DNA from 2 places in the Streptomyces sp. NPDC002580 genome. Region 1 is predicted to be linked to the other one. Evidence: riboswitches for the same ligand, from Rfam matches in the RefSeq annotation. Region 1 holds a riboswitch; the other holds the start of a gene.

Region 1 (7,630 bases):
CACTTCAAGCCGCGAGACAGACACCACAGCCATCACTCACGACTCGACCCAGCGAAAGATCCCATCCATGTGCCAGCACCAGCCACCGTGTCCCTCAGCCGAATCAGCCGACCGGGAGTCCGCCCGCCTCGCGGCGCACCACCCGGAGCAGGGATGGAGCCTGCTGTGCAACGGCGTTCTGCTTTTCGAGGACACCGGTGAGCTCCTGCCCGACGGCCAGATCATCGCCCCGCACCGCCCGCTGGGCGGCGCACAGGTGATGACGGCCGCCTGAGCCGCACGACCGGGTGGCCCCGACAGGCCGCCCAGACACACGAGGGGCCGGCCCGGAGACGTACTCTCCGAACCGGCCCCGACGCATGCCCGAGGACGACTACTCAGGGTAGGCGTCCACGTTCCGAGCGCTGATCAGTCCTCGTAGGCGTCCAGCGGCGGGCAGGAGCAGACGAGGTTCCGGTCGCCGTACGCCTGGTCGATGCGGCGCACCGGCGGCCAGTACTTGTCGGCGGCCGAGACACCGGCCGGGAAGACGGCCTCCTCGCGGCTGTACGGGTGGTCCCAGTCGCCACCGAGCGCGGCGGCCGTGTGCGGCGCCCCGCGCAGCGGGTTGTCGTCCGCCGTCCACTCGCCGGAACCGACCTTCTCGATCTCGGCGCGGATCGCGATCATCGCGTCGCAGAACCGGTCGAGTTCGCCCAGGTCCTCGGACTCGGTCGGCTCGATCATCAGCGTGCCGGCCACGGGGAACGACATCGTCGGCGCGTGGAAGCCGTAGTCGACGAGGCGCTTGGCGATGTCGTCGACGCTCACGCCGGTCGCCTTGGTGAGCGGGCGCAGGTCGATGATGCACTCGTGCGCGACCAGACCGCCGGGGCCGGTGTACAGCACCGGGTAGTGCGGCTCCAGACGCTTGGCGATGTAGTTGGCGGAGAGCACGGCCACCTGTGTGGCGCGCTTGAGGCCCTCGCCGCCCATCAGCCGGACGTACGACCAGGAGATGGGCAGGATGCCCGCCGAGCCCCAGGGAGCGGCCGAGATCGGGCCGACACCGGTCTTCGGACCGGCCTCGGGCTGGAGCGGGTGGTTCGGCAGGTACGGCGCCAGGTGGGCGCGCACACCGACCGGGCCGACGCCCGGGCCGCCGCCGCCGTGCGGGATGCAGAAGGTCTTGTGCAGGTTGAGGTGCGAGACGTCGCCGCCGAAGTGGCCCGGCTTGGCGAGGCCCACCAGGGCGTTGAGGTTGGCGCCGTCGACGTAGACCTGACCGCCCGCCTCGTGCACCTGGGCGCAGATGTCGGCGACGTGCTCCTCGAACACACCGTGCGTCGAGGGGTACGTGATCATCAGCACCGAGAGCTCGTCGCGGTACTGCTCGATCTTGGCGCGCAGGTCCTGGACGTCGATCTCACCGTCGTCCGCCGTCTTCACGACGACGACCTTCATGCCGGCCATCACGGCGCTGGCGGCGTTGGTGCCGTGCGCGGAGGACGGGATGAGGCAGATCGTGCGCTGGTCGTCGCCGTTGGCGCGGTGGTAGCCGCGCACGGCCAGCAGACCGGCCAGTTCGCCCTGCGACCCGGCGTTGGGCTGGAGCGACACCTTGTCGTATCCGGTGACCTCGGCGAGCTGGTCCTCCAGCTCGTGGATCAGGGTCAGATAGCCCTGGGCCTGCTCGGCGGGCGCGAAGGGGTGCAGCTGCCCGAACTCGGGCCAGGTGACCGGTTCCATCTCGGTGGTCGCGTTGAGCTTCATGGTGCAGGAGCCCAGCGGGATCATGCCGCGGTCGAGCGCGTAGTCGCGGTCGGAGAGCCGGCGCAGGTAGCGCAGCATCGCCGTCTCGGAGCGGTACTGGTGGAAGACCGGGTGCGTCAGGTACTCGTCGGCGCGCAGCAGCGCCGACGGCAGGGTGTCCGCCGTGGTCGCGTCCAGCGCCTCGACGTCACCGTCGACACCGAAGGCGGTCCACACGGCGGCCAGCTGGTCACGGGTGGTCGTCTCGTCGCACGAGATCGACACGTGGTCGGCGTCGACGGGGTGGAGGTTGACGCCGTGCTCACGGGCGGCGGCCACGATCTCGGCGGCCCGGCCCGGGACCCGCACGGTGAGCGTGTCGAAGTACGCGCCGTGCACGACCTCGACTCCGCCCGCGGTCAGGCCGGCGGCCAGGACCGTGGCGTAGCGGTGGGTACGCCGGGCGATGGTCCGCAGGCCCTCGGGACCGTGGTAGACGGCGTACATGCCGGCCATCACGGCGAGGAGCACCTGGGCCGTGCAGATGTTGCTGGTCGCCTTCTCGCGACGGATGTGCTGCTCACGCGTCTGCAGGGCGAGTCGGTACGCCTTGTTCCCGTCGGCGTCCACGGACACACCGACCAGCCGGCCGGGGAGGCTGCGCGCGAACTTCTCGCGCACCGCCATGTAGCCGGCGTGCGGACCGCCGAAGCCCATCGGCACACCGAAGCGCTGCGTCGTGCCGACCGCGATGTCCGCTCCGAGCTCGCCGGGCGAGGTCAGCAGGGTCAGCGCGAGCAGGTCGGCGGCGACGGTGACGACCGCGCCCAGCTCGTGCGCCTGCTCGATGACCGGCTTGAGGTCACGTACGGCACCGGAGGCGCCGGGGTACTGGATCAGCACACCGTTGATCTCGCGCCCGGCGAGGTCCGCCGGGATGCCCTCGCCGAGGTCGGCGACGACGACCTCGACACCGGTCGGCTCGGCCCGGGTCTCTATGACGGCGACGGTCTGCGGCAGCGCGTCCGCGTCGACCAGGAAGAGGCCCTTCTTGTTCTTGCCCATACGGCGGGACAGCGCCATCGCCTCGGCGGCGGCGGTGCCCTCGTCGAGCAGCGAGGCACCGGAGGTCGGCAGTCCGGTCAGCTCGGCGACGACGGTCTGGAAGTTCAGCAGCGCCTCGAGACGGCCCTGCGAGATCTCCGGCTGGTACGGCGTGTACGCGGTGTACCAGGCCGGGTTCTCCATGACGTTGCGCAGGATCACCGGCGGCGTGAACGTGCCGTAGTAACCGAGGCCGATCATCGAGCCGAGCACCTGGTTGCGGTCGGCGAGGGAGCGGAGCTCGGCGAGCACCTCGGCCTCGGTGCGCGCGGCCGGCAGCTTCAGTGCCTCGGCGTTCTTGATCACGTCCGGCACCGCGGCGGCCGTCAGCTCGTCGAGCGAGCCGTATCCGACGTGCGCGAGCATCTTGGCCCGTGCTTCGGAGTCGGGCCCGATGTGGCGCTGCTCGAAGGGGATTCCCTGTTCGAGCTCGGAGAGCGGAATGCGATGGGCGGTCATTTGCGGAGGCCTCCTGGTCTGACGCGACCTTCGAGGGGCACCCCGGCACGGGTACCCCGACGGCCTCCCCCTCTGTCATCTCGACCTGAGAGCTTCACCGGACCGTCCGTGGACGACCCGGCTTTCACCGTCGGTGAGAGCGGAGGCAATCGACACCCGCTCTGCTTTCCAGAGTGACCTCGTCCGTGCGGTACGTGAGCCTGAGAGATTCTGGGGAGGATTTGCTCCTTCGGCGCCTCCGGTGAAGTCTGGAGGACTCTCCCGCACGGGATCAGCAGCCACCGCCAGCCTACCAGCGGGGACAAGACACCGGCCTTCGAGTGGCCGCCTTCCCCAATGTGCTCTTTTGTAGTGCTTACGGATGAGTTTTGCGACACGTGGAGGGCCCGTGCAGACCGACATCGATCCGCGCAACCTGATCGGCCGCAAGGCGTTCGACCGCAACGGCACCAAGATCGGCACGATCGACGAGGTCTATCTCGACGACGCGACCGGCGTACCGGAGTGGGCCGCCATACGCACCGGGCTGTTCAGCAGGGACGCCTTCGTGCCCCTGGAGCCCAGCGAGGTCGTCGAGGGGACCCTGCGGATTCCCTTCGACCGCGCCCTGATCAAGGACGCCCCCGACTTCGGCGTGGGCCGCCATCTCTCCCCCGAACAAGAGCTCCAGCTCTACCACCACTACGGTCTCGACGTGGCGTCCCCGCCCCCGCCGCCGGACCGGGACTTCGGCCGGCTCGCGGGCTCGGAGGACGCCTGAGACCCCGGATCGGGAACCCCCGTCCCGAGGTCCGGCGCCGTCGGCCCGGACCCCTCCGGCGGCCCCTGGGCCTCCTCGGGTCTCCACTCCACCAGGGGCAGCGGATCCGCCGGTACGAGTCGTGGATCGTCGGTCCGGAACGTGCGCACCCGCCCCGGTTCGGAGTACGGCGTCTCGAACCGCACCGTGACCCGCCCCAGCCCGCTCCCCTGCACCCACCCGTGCCCGTGCTCGGCGTGCCGGACGTCGTGCCCCGAGGGCCAGCGCCGCTCGGCGGGCTCCTCCTCCGCGGGAGTCCGCTCGGCCGGCTCGTCCGCGGACTGCTCGTCGGCAGGCGCCTCCCCCAGGGCGGAGGCCTGGGCCTGGGCGAACAGGTCCTCCTGCGTGTAGTCCGCGAGTCCGGAGACCCCGACCCCCAGCAGGCGGACGCCGCCGGTCGTGTCCACCCCCTCGAGCAGCCGCCCGGCGGCCTCCCGTACGACCCCGGGATCGTCCGTGGGTCCCCGCAGCGTCTCGGACCGGGTCAGCGTCGAGAAGTCGTACCTGCGCACCTTCAGCACGATGGTCCGCCCCGACAGCCCGGCCCCGCGCAACCGCCGCACACACCGGTCGGCGAGCCTCGCCACCTCCAGCTCCACCCGGACCCGGTCGTGGATGTCCACGTCGTAGGTGTCCTCGACCGACACCGACTTGGTCTCCCGCTCGGCCACCACGGGCCGGTCGTCGTGGGCCAGCGCCATCGCGAACAGCGCGTGCCCGTGAGCCTTCCCCAGCATCCGTACGAGCTCGTCCTCTCCCGCCTCGGCGAGTTCCCCGACGGTGGTGATCCCGGCCCGCCGCAGATGGTCGCCCGTGGCGGGCCCGACGCCCGGCAGCGTCCGCACCGACATCGGTGCCAGCAGCGCACGCTCGGTACCCGGTTCGATCAGCACGAGGCCGTCGGGTTTGGCCTGCTCCGAGGCGATCTTCGCCAGCATCTTGGAGGCGGCCAGCCCCACCGACCCCGTGAGCCCCGTGACCGCCCGGATGTCCGCGCGCAGTCTTGAGGCGGCCAGCCGCGCCGAGACCTCGTCCCAGGCCGTCCCGCCCGCCTCCAGGTCCACGAACGCCTCGTCCAGGCTCAGCGGCTCCACCAGCGGCGACAGGGCCCGCAGCAGGAGCATCACCTGCTCGCTGACCTCGCGGTAGAGACCGAAGCGCGGGACGAGATACGCCGCGTTCGGAGCACGCCGGCGGGCCTGGGCCATGGGCATCGCGGAATGCACCCCGAAGACACGTGCCTCGTACGAGGCCGTGGCCACCACTCCGCGGGGTCCGAGCCCGCCCACGACGACGGCCTTCCCCCGCAGGCTCGGCTTGGACGCCTGCTCCGCCGAGGCGAAGAAGGCGTCCATGTCGAGATGCAGGATCGTCGGCGCGGTTCTCACATCTCCGATGCTGCCCTACGCCACTGACAATGCCCCGGCACGCCGGGGCATCACGTCATCGAAGGTCCCCCGCGTCACACCGCGCGGTTGCGGCGCCGTGCCAGTTCGTCGGTGGGGTTGTGCCCGAGGAGGGTCTCACCGGTGTCCACCCGCTCCCCGTGCAACTGCGACAGGGCACCCTCGACGTCCCGCCACACCACACCGACGGCGATTCCGAAAACCCCTTGGCCACCCTGCAACAGCGCGTGGACCTCGTCGGGCGAGGTGCACTCGTAGACCGTCGCGCCGTCGCTCATCAGCGTCATGCGCTCCAGGTCCTGGAAGCCGCGCTCCCTCAGGTGCTGGACCGTGCTGCGGATGTTCTGCAGCGACACCCCGGTGTCGAGGAACCGCTTGACGATCTTCAGGACCACCACGTCGCGGAAGCTGTAGAGGCGCTGCGTCCCCGACCCGTAGGCGGCTCGCACACTGGGTTCGACCAGTCCGGTCCGCGCCCAGTAGTCCAACTGCCGATAGGTGATGCCCGCGGCGGCGCACGCCGTGGGTCCCCGGTAACCGACCTCCTCGGGAACAGCCTCACCCTCTCCGGGCACTGCCGTCGGCCGCCGCGGAACGTGATCGGCCGCGCCGCCATGATGGGGATGCCCCCTGCTCGTGCCGAGCCGAGAGCTTGGGGGAGGGTACGGGCCGCTCTCCCCCAGACCGTGTCCGGGGGCACCCCCAGCCGTACCGTCGCCGCTGCTTCGCACGCCGACCTCCGTCCTTGACCTGCCTTCTCGACGGTAGGCAGTCACCAGGGGCGCGTCAACGATCGCCACACTCGGCACGCCGAGTGATAATCACCCTAAGAGTGGTTTCCCGTGCCCTACCGCGGGGAAAGGCTAGCCGAATGCTCTCGGCGCGGCCTGCGGCACACCACACTGGCCGCGGGCAAATGCCACCCGGAGCGACCCTCCGTTTCCCGGCCTCACTGGCTGTTGGTGCCGAAGTCCTCGGGCGAGATCTGGTCGAGGAACTCGCGGAACTTCTCCACCTCGTCCTCCTGCTCGTCCGGGATCGCGATGCCCGCGTCGTCGAGCACGCCGTCGCTGCCGTAGATCGGCGTCCCGGTGCGCAGGGCGAGCGCTATGGCGTCGGACGGCCGGGCACTGACCTCGACCCCGCTGGCGAAGACGAGCTCGGCGTAGAAGACGCCCTCGCGCAGATCCGTGATGCGTACTTCCGTGAGCTCCTGGCCGACGGCCTCCAGCACGTCCTTGAACAGGTCGTGGGTCAGCGGTCGCGCGGGGGCCATGCCCTGCTGAGCGAAGGCGATCGCGGTCGCCTCCCCCGGTCCGATCCAGATGGGGAGGTAGCGGTCGCCTCCCACTTCACGCAGAAGCACGATCGGTTGGTTGGAGGGCATTTCCACCCGGACACCTACGACATCGAGCTCGTTCACACAGCAACCCTAGGCCGTGCCCGGGACGTTTGGGTAGTCGGGCACAGAACGGGTGGGCGATCCCCGGCCCGCACCGGTGTCCCGGATCAGCGCAGCCGTACACCCAACGCGGTCTGCACGAGTGCCGCGTGCAGCTTCACCGTGAGGCCCGCGAGCTCCTTCGTACGGGCCTCCGCGTGCGCCCGCGTCTGCGGATTGCGGTGGCGCCGCAGCGGGGCGACCACCTGGTCCACGAGCCCCGCGTCACGCTCCGCCGCCGCCTTCATCGCCCGCAGATGGCGCGGCTCGATCCCGAAGCGTCCCAGCTCGACGACGAGCGCCGCGACGGTCACCGCCTCGGCGTCGTAGACGCCGTCGGGCAAGGGCCCGATCAGCCCGTACGACTCCCACTCCTGGAGCTGCTGCTCACCGATCTCCGCGGCGGCCAGCAGTTCGGCCCGGCCCACCCGGGCCGCCGTGGGCTCCTCGGGCTCGCCGTAGAACCCGCCCAGGGGTTCTCCCTCGCCCGAGTCGCGCTGGCGTCCCACGGAGGGCAGACGCACCTGCTCACCGCGCTCCAGGGCGTCCAGGTGCTCGCGGATCACCTTCAGCGGCAGGTAGTGGTCACGCTGCATCCTCAGGACGTGGCCGAGGCGCTCGACATCGTCGGCGCTGAACTTGCGGTACCCCGAAGGGGTCCGCCGCGGCTCGACGAGCCCCTCCGACTCC
Region 2 (7,630 bases), on a different contig from region 1:
CCGACCGGGTCGCAGGTCAGGCCGAGGTTGTGCTCCATGCCGATCTCGGCGGCGTTCTCGACCTGCTCGGGGGAACCTCCGAGGACCTCGGCCAGCGCGCCGGCCGCCATCGAGCAGGCCGAGCCGACCTCGCCCTGGCAGCCGACCTCGGCGCCCGAGATGGAGGCGTTCTCCTTGAAGAGCATGCCGATGGCTCCGGCCGCGAGCAGGAACCGTACGACACCCTCGTCGTCGGCGCCCGGCACGAAGTTGATGTAGTAGTGCAGCACCGCCGGGATGATGCCCGCCGCGCCGTTCGTGGGGGCGGTGACCACCCGGCCGCCGGCCGCGTTCTCCTCGTTGACCGCCATCGCGTAGAGGGTGATCCACTCCATCGCGTGGGCCAGCGGATCGCCCTCGGCGCGCAGCTGGCGGGCCGAGTGGGCGGCGCGGCGGCGGACCTTCAGGCCGCCGGGCAGGATCCCCTCGCGGGCCATGCCGCGCGAGACGCACGCCTGCATCACGCGCCAGATGCCGAGGAGCCCCTCGCGGATCTCCTCCTCGGTGCGCCAGGCCCGCTCGTTCTCCAGCATCAGGGCGGAGATCGACAGGCCGGTCTCCTTGGTGAGCCGGAGCAGTTCGTCGCCCGTGCGGAACGGGTACTTCAGGATCGTGTCGTCGAGCTTGATGCGGTCCTCGCCGACCGCGTCCTCGTCGACGACGAAGCCGCCGCCCACCGAGTAGTACGTCTTCTCCAGGACGAGCTCGCCGGCGGCGTCGTACGCGAAGATCGTCATGCCGTTCGCGTGGTACGGCAGGGCCTTGCGGCGGTGCAGGACCAGGTCGTCGTCGAAGGAGAAGGCGATCTCGTGCTCGCCGAGCAGGTTGAGCCGCCCGGAGGCCTTGATCCGCTCGACCCGCTCGTCGGCGCCCTCCACGTCCACCGTGCGGGGCGAGGCGCCCTCCAGGCCGAGCAGCACCGCCTTGGGGGTGCCGTGGCCGTGGCCGGTCGCGCCCAGGGAGCCGTACAGCTCGGCGCGTATCGCCGTGACCGGGGCCAGCAGGTCTTCGTTGCGCAGCCGCCGGGCGAACATGCGCGCGGCGCGCATGGGGCCCACGGTGTGGGAACTGGACGGGCCGATGCCGATCGAGAACAGGTCGAAGACCGAGATGGCCACGGGAACTCCTTGCTGGTTTCGCCGGACGCCGTTGTCCGACGGAGGTGGTGCGGGACTGCATGGAACGGGGCACCGCGCTCTGCTTCCAGTGTGCGCGGTGCCCCGGACATCTGAACGAAAGAGACCGTGCAGATGTAAACGTACGACTTAGAGCATACGAAACTACTTCAGGCCGGGGTACAACGGGTGCTTGTCGGCCAGAGCGGACACGCGGACCTTGAGGGCCTCCGTGTCGTAGGACGGCTTCAGCGTCTCGGCGATGATGTCCGCGACCTCGGTGAAGTCCTCGGCCGTGAAGCCGCGGGTGGCGAGGGCGGGCGTGCCGATGCGCAGACCGGAGGTGATCATCGGCGGGCGCGGGTCGTTCGGGATGGCGTTGCGGTTGACCGTGATGCCGACCTCGTGGAGGCGGTCCTCGGCCTGCTGCCCGTCCAGCTCGGAGTCGCGCAGGTCGACCAGGACCAGGTGCACGTCCGTGCCCCCGGACAGGACGTCCACGCCGACGGCCTTCACGTCGTCCCGGACCAGGCGCTCGGCCAGGATGCGGGCGCCGTCCAGCGTGCGCTGCTGGCGCTCCTTGAAGTCCTCCGAGGCGGCGACCTTGAAGGAGACGGCCTTGGCCGCGATCACGTGCTCCAGCGGGCCGCCCTGGAAGCCCGGGAAGACCGAGGAGTTCAGCTTCTTCGCGAAGTCCTTCTTCGCGAGGATGATCCCGCCGCGGGGACCGCCGAGCGTCTTGTGCGTGGTGGAGGTGACCACGTCCGCGAACGGCACCGGGTTGGGGTGCAGACCGGCCGCGACCAGACCCGCGAAGTGGGCCATGTCGACCCACAGGAAGGAGCCGGCCTCGTCCGCGATCCGGCGGAACTCGGCGAAGTCGAGCTGGCGCGGGTACGCCGACCAGCCCGCGATGATGACCTTCGGGCGGTGCTCCTTGGCGAGCCGCTCGACCTCGGCCATGTCGACCAGACCGGCCTCGTCCACGTGGTACGCGACCACGTTGAACTGCTTGCCCGAGAAGTTCAGACGCATGCCGTGGGTCAGGTGACCGCCGTGCGCCAGGTCCAGGCCGAGGATCGTGTCGCCGGGCTGGGCCAGCGCGAACAGCGCGGCCTGGTTGGCGGAGGCGCCCGAGTGGGGCTGCACGTTGGCGTACTCGGCGCCGAACAGCTCCTTGACCCGGTCGATGGCGATCTGCTCGGCCACGTCGACGTGCTCGCAGCCGCCGTAGTAGCGGCGGCCCGGGTAGCCCTCGGCGTACTTGTTGGTCAGGACCGAGCCCTGGGCCTCCATGACCGCGACCGGAGCGAAGTTCTCCGAGGCGATCATCTCCAGGGTGGACTGCTGACGGCGCAGCTCGGCGTCGACGGCGGCGGCGACGTCCGGGTCCAGCTCGTGGAGGGGGGTGTTCATAAGTGACATGCGGTGACTCCTCAGCCGGCGGTGAAGGCGGTGTACTCGTCGGTGGACATCAGGTCCTCCGGCTGGTCGGCGACGCGGACCTTGAACAGCCAGCCGCCCTCGAAGGGCGCGGTGTTCACCAGCGACGGGTCGTCCACCACGTCCTGGTTGGCCTCGACGACCTCGCCGTTCACCGGGGAGTACAGATCGCTGACCGACTTGGTCGACTCCAGCTCGCCGCAGGACTCGCCCGCGGTCACCGTCTCACCGACCTCGGGGAGCTGGGCGTAGACGACATCGCCGAGCGCGTTGGCCGCGAACTCGGTGATGCCGACCGTCGCGACGCCGTCCTCGGCGACGGACAGCCACTCGTGCTCCTTGCTGTAGCGCAGCTGCTGGGGGTTGCTCATGGCCTGAATTCTCCTGTACGCGGTGGGTGCAGATGGAGGGAAGCGTGGGTGACCCGGGCGGATGTGCCCGGGGTCACGTCCGGAGTCCGTCGGGTCGCCTGTCGGTCCCGGTGCCCGGTGGACGTCCGTGTGGTGTCCGGCCCTTGCGGACCAGTGTCACTTCCGGCGTTTGTAGAACGGCAGCGCCACGACCTCGTACGGCTCGTGACTGCCCCGGATGTCCACGCCGACACCGGGGGTGCCCGGTGCGGCGTGCGCGGCGTCGACGTACGCCATCGCGATCGGCTTGCCCAGCGTGGGGGAGGGGGCACCGGAGGTGATCTCGCCGATCACCTCGCCGCCGGCGACGACCGAGTACCCGGCGCGCGGCACGCGACGCCCCTCGGCGATCAGGCCGACGAGGACCCGCGGCGGGTTCTGCTCGGCACGGGCTGCGGCCTCCTCGAGCGCGGCGCGCCCCACGAAGTCGCCCTCCTTCTCGAACTTCACGACCCGTCCGAGGCCGGCGTCGAAGGGGGTCAGCGAGGTGGTCAGCTCGTGCCCGTACAGCGGCATGCCGGCCTCCAGGCGCAGCGTGTCGCGGCAGGACAGACCGCAGGGGACCAGCCCGGCGGGGGTGCCCGCGTCGGTCAGCGCCTGCCACACCTTCTCGGCGTCGGCGGGGGCGACGAACAGCTCGAAGCCGTCCTCGCCGGTGTAGCCGGTGCGGGCGATCAGGGCCGGAACGCCGGCCACCGTGCCCGGCAGGCCCGCGTAGTACTTCAGGCCGTCGAGGTCGGCGTCGGTGATCGACTTGAGGATGCCGGGGGACTCGGGTCCCTGCACGGCGATGAGCGCGTACGCGTCACGGTCGTCGCGCACGACCGCGTCGAAACCGGCCGCGCGCTCGGTCAGGGCGTCCAGCACCACCTGGGCGTTGGAGGCGTTCGCGACGACCATGTACGTGTGCTCGGCCAACCGGTAGACGATCAGGTCGTCCAGGATGCCGCCGTCGGCCTGGCAGATCATCGTGTAGCGGGCGCGGCCGACGCCCACGGTGGCGATGTTGCCGACCAGCGCGAAGGCGAGGAGCTCGGCGGCCTGCGGGCCCGTGACGGTGATCTCGCCCATGTGGGAGAGGTCGAAGAGGCCGGCCTTCGTGCGGACGGCGAGGTGCTCGTCGCGCTCGGATCCGTAGCGCAGGGGCATGTCCCAGCCTGCGAAGTCGGTCATCGTCGCGCCCAGCGAACGATGCAGGGCATCGAGCGCGGTGTGACGGGGTGCGTTGCTGCTCATCGGTCTGGCTCCCAAGGCATGACGGCGAGGTCGTTCCTCCCCATCTGTCATCGGAACCTGAGAGGTTCATCAAGACCCCACGAAATGGTGGTCCTGATTTGCACCTTGGGTGGAGCCACTGGTCAGCGGCCCGCTTTTCAGATGTGCCTCGCCCGCGCGGTAACGGGGCCTGAGAGATTCAAGGGAGGGACTTGCTCCTTCGGCGCCCGGGTACACGTACTACCCAGGACTCTCCCGCGCGGATTCAAGCGGCCGGTATGCAGTTGGCGCGGCCATCATTGCACGCGCTGCCGGGTCCCGGCAGTCGGCTCCCGGCGGCTCCGGTCCGGAGCCGTCCGGTCCCGGCGGTCCGTGCCCGGTGGGGTGCGGACCCGGCGGTCCGCATCTGTGACCGGCCTGTGGCAGTCCGTGCACCGAAATGGGAAGCGCCACGTATTACCTTCTCTTTACACTCGACGGGGATGGGACTCCACATCCAAGGGGAGGACGGTCACGGTGAACAGGACCACGGCGTACGCGACGGCCTCGGGACTCGCGCTGCCCGAGCAGCCCGGAGCGACGGCCCGGGAGGCGTGCGGCCTGTTCTCGGCGGCCGTCGTCCGGGACCTGCGCGACCGTGCGGGCCACAGCCCGCACGGACTCCACTTCGGGGAGCGCGACCTCGTCGTGGTCACCGGACTGCCCGGCAGCGGCAAGTCGACGCTCATGCGGCGGGCCGTCCACGGCACGCGCGTCGACTCGCAGGACACCCGCGACCGCTGGGACGGCCGGATGGCCCGCCTGCTGCCGTACGCGGTCTACCGCCCCCTCGTCCGCCTCTCGCACTACGCCGGTCTGCGCCGCGCGCTGCGCGGAGCGGGCGGAGTCGTCGTGCACGACTGCGGCACCCAGGCCTGGGTGCGCCGCTGGCTCGCCCGCGAGGCCCGGCGCCGCGGCGGCGCGCTGCACCTGCTGCTGCTCGACGTCACGCCGGACACCGCCCTCGACGGCCAGCGCGAGCGGGGCCGGGGCGTCTCGCGCTACGCCTTCGCGCGCCATCGCGGCGCGCTCGCCCGGCTGCTGCGCTCCGTGGAGAAGGGCGACCTGCCCGAGGGGTGCGGTTCGGCGGTGCTCATCGACCGGGACGCGGCGGACGTGCTGCGCAGGATCGACTTCGGCCATGGACCGGACGCGGTGGCCCACTAATCTTTCCAGCCGGAACAGTGGTTCGAAGCAGGCGGTAGACAGATGGACTTCCCGGCACAGGCGCACCCCCACCCGCACGGCGGTTGGCCCGGCAACGAACTGGAGGAGGTGCTCTCCGCGTCCCTCGGCATGCCCGCGGGACCTTCGACGGGCGCTCGCATCGTCGAGGTGCTCGGTCGCAGCTTCGTCTGGGTGCCGCTGCCCAACGGCGGCGGCCCGCGGAGCGGCCCGCTCGATCTGCCCACGATGGAGCTGGGGGGCCAGGCGTACGTCCCCGTCTTCAGCTCCGAGGAACAGTTCCGTCAGGTCACCGGCGGCCACATGGCCTACACGATCGCGCCCGCGGTGGAGTTCGCCCGCGGGCTTCCCCCGCAGGTCGGCATCGCGGTCAACCCGGACGGGGTGGTGGGCGTTCCGCTGCCGCCGCCCGCCGTCGCCGAGTTGTGCCGGGCCGGGCGGTCCCCGCTGGACGGGTCGGCCGCCGGCGGCCGGGTGCGGCTCTTCGAGCCCGACTGGCAGGAGGACCCGATGGACTTCCTCGCCGCGGCCTCGGCCGAGTTCGCCGGGACCGGCGTGGTCCTGAGCGCCCGCCGCTGTCTGGCCAGCATCGAGGGCGGCGATCCGGTCATGTTCGTCGGCGTCGAACTCTCACTGTGGGAGGGCGAGGCCCGGACGCTCCCCCTGGACGCCCTCGGCCGAGCCCTCGGCCGCGTCCCGATGAACATTCCGGTGAACCTGGTCCTCCTCGACGTGACGCAGGACCCGGTCGGCGACTGGATGCGGGACCAGGTGCGCCCCTTCTACCAGCACGGTCACTGACCCGGCACCGTCCCGGGACGCGCGGGCGACCACGCGGCCCGGGAGGGGGCGGGGCACGGCCCGCCCGGGACGGCGGGTCTCGGCTGTCGACCGCTTCCCCCGACGGAGCGCGATCGCCGCATAAGCTGGTTTCATGGCCCGGTCGAGGCGTTGACGCACGTTCGTCACCGACGTCTGGGGCGGAATGGATGAGTTGGTCGTGAATTGTTCGCGAAGGGGCGGTTGAGGGTGAGCGCGTCGGGCACGGCCGCGGCCGGGCAGGTCGAGCACATGCTGCGCCAGGTGACGCCCGGGCGTTACGACGCCTACGAGGCGCTCCTTCGCGCGCTCGCGACCCCGTCGTCCGGCCAGGTGTGGATGCTGCTGTGGCACGGCCAGGCCGGATCCCCGGACGCCCAGTACGGGAACATGCAGGTGGACGGTTTCGGGTACGCGCCCTGCGTCACCTCGGCCCAGGAGCTCTCGGCCAGTGGCTGGAACCGCTCGTACGAGGTGGTCGACGGGCTGGACGTCGCCCGCACCCTGTACCCCGACCAGTTCGGGCTCTGGCTCAACCCGCACGCCCCCGGCGGCGGTCTCGGCATTCCCTGGCTGGATCTGCGCCGGATCGCCACCGGTCTGGAGCGGCAGCCCGCGGGCCCGCTCCGGCTCTCCGAACCGGCCATCGAGATCCCGCAGTTCTACGCCCTGATCACGCAGAACGCCCATCTCACCCCGGCCGTGCGCTCGTTGCGCCGGGCCTGGGTCCAGCCGACGCTCGGGGCGCCGTACCTGGCCATCGGCCTTGACGTGTACGACACTTCGCCGCCCGCCGTCGACTCGGTGCGGGCGATGATGCAGCAGTCCATCGGCGCGGTTCCGGACGGACTGCCCGTCTCCACCGTCGCGATGTCGGACGAGTTCGACCCGGTGGCGATGTGGCTGCGGGCCAACGCCCGGCCGTTCTACGACCGTGAGGCCCACGCGGCTCCGGTCCGCGGGTACGGCGGGCCGTCGCCGCGCGGTGCCGCGTACTGACCGGACCGCACCGAAGGCGGACGCTCCACGCGATCGGGCCGCCGCGGGAACGAAGGAACGCCGTCCTCCTCGACAAGAGTGGGGCGGCGTTGCCGTGTCACCGGTTCGCGGCTGTCGGTGACGAAGGCGGCCGGTGGCTCATCGTGGCTGGTCGAGGCTTTTTCGGCGTGGCGTGCGCATTTCATTTTTTTTTGCATGACGTACGTCTCATTGCCGCTCTCTTGGTCTTCGCGTGGCAAAGCATGGCCGATCCTGATCCATGGACGGCCTGAAGAGGGCCTGTGGTGATTTGGCGTGAACGTGGGTGACGTTGCCCAACTGTGAGCCCGTATGTCCCGGTTGCGACAGTTCGATGGTTGATATCCA

What was found. A riboswitch is a leader RNA that binds a small molecule or an ion and turns the genes downstream of it on or off. The one in region 1 is predicted to bind glycine.
Region 2: it holds a riboswitch for glycine, as region 1 does, so the genes downstream of both, gcvT (glycine cleavage system aminomethyltransferase GcvT) here and gcvP (aminomethyl-transferring glycine dehydrogenase) in region 1, are expected to answer to the same signal.

The regions. Positions count from the first base shown of each region.
Region 1 is NZ_JBIAQZ010000010.1:383,280-390,909, forward strand. Features, by position in the region: gene ACFYW7_RS29825 (DUF5999 family protein) at 68-274, shown strand; gene gcvP (aminomethyl-transferring glycine dehydrogenase) at 409-3,294, opposite strand; glycine riboswitch at 3,473-3,568, opposite strand; gene ACFYW7_RS29835 (PRC-barrel domain-containing protein) at 3,683-4,054, shown strand; gene ACFYW7_RS29840 (DNA polymerase IV) at 3,976-5,481, opposite strand; gene ACFYW7_RS29845 (MerR family transcriptional regulator) at 5,556-6,230, opposite strand; gene ACFYW7_RS29850 (bifunctional nuclease family protein) at 6,449-6,922, opposite strand; gene ACFYW7_RS29855 (MerR family transcriptional regulator) at 7,009-7,630, opposite strand, start outside.
Region 2 is NZ_JBIAQZ010000012.1:33,126-40,755, forward strand. Features, by position in the region: gene ACFYW7_RS31675 (L-serine ammonia-lyase) at 1-1,157, opposite strand, end outside; gene glyA (serine hydroxymethyltransferase) at 1,320-2,579, opposite strand; gene gcvH (glycine cleavage system protein GcvH) at 2,591-2,968, opposite strand; gene gcvT (glycine cleavage system aminomethyltransferase GcvT) at 3,125-4,243, opposite strand; glycine riboswitch at 4,391-4,490, opposite strand; gene ACFYW7_RS31695 (AAA family ATPase) at 4,739-5,428, shown strand; gene ACFYW7_RS31700 (enhanced serine sensitivity protein SseB) at 5,471-6,247, shown strand; gene ACFYW7_RS31705 (enhanced serine sensitivity protein SseB C-terminal domain-containing protein) at 6,476-7,264, shown strand.